DNA from 2 places in the Neobacillus sp. MER 74 genome. Region 2 is predicted to be linked to the other one. Evidence: riboswitches for the same ligand, from Rfam matches in the RefSeq annotation. Region 2 holds a riboswitch; the other holds the start of a gene.
The links. A riboswitch is a leader RNA that binds a small molecule or an ion and turns the genes downstream of it on or off. The one in region 2 is predicted to bind S-adenosylmethionine.
Positions count from the first base shown of each region.

Region 1: linked by a shared signal. The riboswitch ahead of M3610_RS11600 (sugar ABC transporter substrate-binding protein) and the one ahead of mtnW (2,3-diketo-5-methylthiopentyl-1-phosphate enolase) in region 2 are both predicted to bind S-adenosylmethionine.

Region 1 covers NZ_JAMAUV010000005.1:214,419-216,822, reverse strand. The annotation lists gene M3610_RS11605 (MFS transporter) at 1-600, opposite strand, end outside; SAM riboswitch class I at 835-942, shown strand; gene M3610_RS11600 (sugar ABC transporter substrate-binding protein) at 1,164-2,273, shown strand; gene M3610_RS11595 (sugar ABC transporter ATP-binding protein) at 2,348-2,404, shown strand, end outside.
Region 2 covers NZ_JAMAUV010000001.1:501,919-504,322, forward strand. The annotation lists gene mtnW (2,3-diketo-5-methylthiopentyl-1-phosphate enolase) at 1-876, opposite strand, end outside; SAM riboswitch class I at 952-1,062, opposite strand; gene M3610_RS02450 (pyridoxal phosphate-dependent aminotransferase) at 1,224-2,404, opposite strand, start outside.

The sequences.
Region 1 (2,404 bases), on a different contig from region 2:
GGCTTTTGTTCCTTTTTTGGCTTCAATCATAAATTCCTTTGTGGTGATGACAAGCAGGGCAGAAATGAAAATAGAAATGGACGTCCATTTAAAGGTGGTAGAATAGCCAAGTGAATCTGCAAGGATTCCCCCCAGCATAGGCCCTAATAGGGATCCTGTAATACTGCCTGTTTGTAAGGTTCCAAGCACGCGCCCAGCAATATCCTGTGGTGTTTGCGTTGAAATAAATGCCTGCGACATCGGAATAAATCCCGAAAAGAATCCCATGCAAAAACGGAGGAGCAACAGCTGCCAAACAGAATGGACATACCCCATGAGGAAAATGGATAATCCCATCCCTAAACCGGATATTATAAGGATTTTTTTTCGTCCATAACGATCGCCAATTCGACCCCAAATCGGCGAGAAGGCGAAGGCTGAAACAAACGTAATTCCAAATGTGATTCCAGACCAATGTTGGACATATTTTTCCGAGAAGTCTCCAAATGTCTCAATGTACAACGAGATAAACGGCATAACCATCGTCATACTTCCAGCGACAAAGAAGTTCGCAAACCACATGATGATTAAATTACGTTTTGCACGTTTCTGGTGAGTCATTAAAAATAACACTTCTTTCTGAAATATATTTCGGTTTTCTAAATATCATCATACCGAAATTTCTGATAATTTTAAAGGGTTATCCTATCAATAAAGTTGCGAAAAGTCATAGCTAATATTCAGTGACCTTGCCAGATAGTGAAAAATAACTTTATTAGAAATATTCAAAACACTATTGACAACTTGTCAATAGGGGACTAAAATCTAATTTATTACTTAACAGAATATTACGTTCTCTTATCAAGAGTGGCAGAGGGACTGGCCCGATGACGCCCAGCAACCGTTCCAATTGGAATTGGTGCTAAATCCTGCAAAACAATTTTTTGTTTTGAAAGATAAGAGAGGAGTAGTCCCTTAACTTGTGATGAAACCTCTCTTTTCTGGAGAGGTTTTTTATTTTGGCTGGGATAAAGGTTAATGTTGATTTTTAGCACTATGTTGACCTTCGTGCCTGGAACGGAAATCAACAGACAAGTTAACACAGCCTTTATTTTAATAAAAACCAACTTCTCCAATAGGAGTAATGGAATATTAATAAGAATCAAACAGGGGGAGTTTTTAACATGAAAAGAAATATCTTTAAAAGTACGCTTGTATCAGCATTGGCAGCCACACTTTTACTTACTGGCTGTGCATCAGGGGAAGAAACCAAACAAGCTAGCGGCAAAAAAGTTACACTTGAAGGTGTACCAGAAAAATTCACGAATGGGGACCAACTGAAAATTAAGGTTATTCGTAAAATTGGCGGAGACGATCATACTGCTCAATTCTTAGCCGGTGCTAAAGAAGAGGGAGAAGCACTAGGCTTTAAAGTAGACGTGTTTACAGCAAATGGTGACACGGCAAAGTTCCATGATGCCATTAATCAAGCGTTAGACCAAGATTATGATGGATTTATCATTTCTCATGGTGATGATGAGGCGACTGTTAATGATGTAAAAAAGATAGCTGAAAAAGGAAAAAGTGTTGTTACATTTGACTCCAATCCAAATATAGCGAATGTCGAAGGAGTAACACTAACTTCCCAGGATGATGAAGCGTTAGCAACATTGGCCCTCGACCAACTTGTAAAGAATACAAATGGTAAAGCGAATATTGCCTACCTATGGGTTGACGGTTTCCCTGCCATGGTTAGACGTAATAAGGTTTATCAAGATGTGCTTTCAAAAAATCCTGGACTTAAAGAAGTGGAACGCTTTGGTGTAGCAGCTGCAGATACAAGTGTTCAAACGCAGAATGCGGTTGCAGCGATGTTAAATAAATATCCTAAAGGAAAACTGGATGCCATTTTTGCTACGTGGGATGCTTTCGCAATTGGTGCAGCGCGTGCACTGAAAGAAGCTGGCCGTGAAGAGGTAAAAATCTATGGAATTGATGTTTCCAATGCGGATCTTCAAGAAATACAAAGAAAAGGCAGTGCATGGACCAGTACAGCAGCGGTCGATCCTAAACTTATTGGTGCTGTGGATATGAGAATCCTTGCGAAGAAACTTGCAGGTGAAGAAACACCTCAGACCTTTGACTTAGAAGCATCACTAGTTTCACAAGATAATCTTCAAAAGTCTAAAGATCCTGTAAACATGGTAAACCTTGCAAAAATTATCCCAGGCTGGGGGCAATCGACTGCATTTGAAGAGGATTGGATTAAGACTTTAAAGAACCATTATAAATAATTCTCGGTTAACAACTAGAAACACTCTCTTTTTCAATAGATGAAGAGAGTGTTTGCTTACGGAGGTGGAATTTAATGAGCGCAATATTGGAGATGAAGAACATCTCGATAGAATTTCCGGGAGTGAAGGCA
Region 2 (2,404 bases):
CGATGGGAACAGTGACAAATCAGCACCGGCATATCGAAGCAGTTTACCTAGTAATAAAGAATGAGATACTCCATATACGGGTGATGATGCCAATGCACCACTGAAAGCAGGATGTGCCATAAGCGGTAATGAAATTTCATCATCTTCTCTTAATTCCTGCAGCACATCTAACCCATAGGAAAACACATTGAATAATAGGAGGTCTGCTCCAAGTTCAGCAGCCTTTCTAGCTTTTTCTTTGAGCTGCGAAGTTCTGCCTGTTAGATTAACAGCATATAAAGTGCGGTGTCCTGTTTGGTCATACACTTCTTGCAGTGCTTTTTTCCCTTCGACAATTCTTTTTTCAAATGGTGTTAATTCATTTTCAAACAGGATTTCATCATCCTTGACCAAATCAACACCACCAAGGGCTTGTTGTTTTAACTGTTCGACTAAAAACTTGAGGTCTTTCCCGAGTACGCCTTTAAAGATGCTCATTAATAAAGGTCGATTATTAACGTTTAATTTATTCCTTAGTCCATCAATCCCAAATCTTGGACCAGGAAACTGCCTCTTTAATCCCTCATCAAATTGCAAATCAAGTAATTTAATTTTTCCATCCAATGAGAGTTTACCGAAAACGGTTGTTAAGATAGCAGGGAGGTCATTAGAAAAGTTTATCGTTGGATAGGCAATTTTAATCAGTGCTTGCTCTTCTGTTTCTGAGGGATTCACTTCGACTGATACAACTCTTCCTTTATGTTTACGCAATTGGTTTTGTTCTAATTCAGGCAGATTCGTCCATGACCCAACGGTTAAACCAAGGGCAATTTCTTCTGCCTTCTTGGATGGTTTCTTTTCGTTATTTAGTAGATATGTAGCAATAATTTCAGTCATTATAAAAACACTTCCTTTTATTCAAACATAAAAAAACCTCTTCAACAAAGAAGAGGTTAGCCGCCAACTAACATCTTCTCATCTTTCAGCCTTGTTGCTGCAAGAATTAGCACCGTGCTTAAAACTAGATTTAAGTCGGTTGCCGGGCTTCATTGGGCTTTTCCCTCCGCCTGCTCTTGATAAGAAAACGATTCGTATATTATTCAGTTATTAATGTGTGTTTCACTTTAATTTGCATTATCGCAAGAAAAAAATAAAATGTCAATCGATTTAACTGGCTAATCAGAATTTTAAACAAAATTCTGAACGCATAAGTGCAACTACTCTTCTGTCTTCGCCTTAAGGGGCTAGCCATTCGGGGAGTTTTCTTTAAATATTTCTAAACGACTAATTCTTTCAACGGCTTCAGCTAATCGTTCTTCTGTTGAAAGTAGTCCCACCCGAACATACCCTTCTCCAAATTCACCAAATCCAATTCCAGGTGCAACCATAATATGTGCCTGTTCAAGGAGAATATTAGCAAATTCCGTAGAGGAAAAGCCTTCAGGAACCTTAAGCCAGGCAAAAAAGGATCCCCTTGGTGCGCTGACATTCCAACCCAAGGAATGAAGCCCACTTATCAATACATTCCTTCTTCGCTCATACAACTCGTTTAATTCCTTTACACAGTCTTGAGGGCCAATTAAGGCCTCCGCAGCAGCCTCCTGTACGGCTCCAAATAAACTGACATACAAATGATCTTGTAAAAGTTCAATAGCAGAAATGACACTTTCATTCCCAATTGCAAAACCAACACGCCAGCCTGCCATATTATAGGTCTTAGATAAGGTATAAATTTCAATTCCAACTTCCTTTGCCCCTTGAACCTGTAAAAAACTTACAGGTTTCTTACCATCAAACCCGATGGCACCATAGGCAAAATCATGAACTATACAGATATCATGTTCATTCGCTAGTTTGATTGTCTCCTCAAAAAATTCATGAGTCGCTACCGCACCAGTTGGATTATTAGGATAATTGAGGAACATTAGTTTTGCTCTATCTAAAACATCCCCATTCAACTCACCATAATCCGGTAGAAAATTATTTTCCTCCCTTAGCGGCATCCTTACCATTTCGGCTTTTGCAAGTGCAACCCCTGACAAATAATCCGGGTAGCCTGGATCGGGCACGAGGATGGTGTCGCCGGGATTTAATAAACACTGCGGAATTTCGACAAGACCCGCCTTACCGCCAAACAGTATAGCCACTTCTTTATCTGGATCAATGGGAACTCCATATTCTCTAAAATAAAAATCAGCTGCAGCTTGTTTTAAATACTGGTGCCCTTGAAAGGGAGAATATTTGTGATTTAATGGATTCACCGCGGCTTCCTGAAGTTTAGCTACGATATGTGCCGGTGTTGGCTGATCGGGGTTCCCTTGCCCCAAATTAATCACATCATACCCCTGTGAAATATATTCCCCGACTTTTTTAACGAGTGAAGCAAAAAACTGCTTAGGAAGACTATTTAAAATCTCTGATGTTG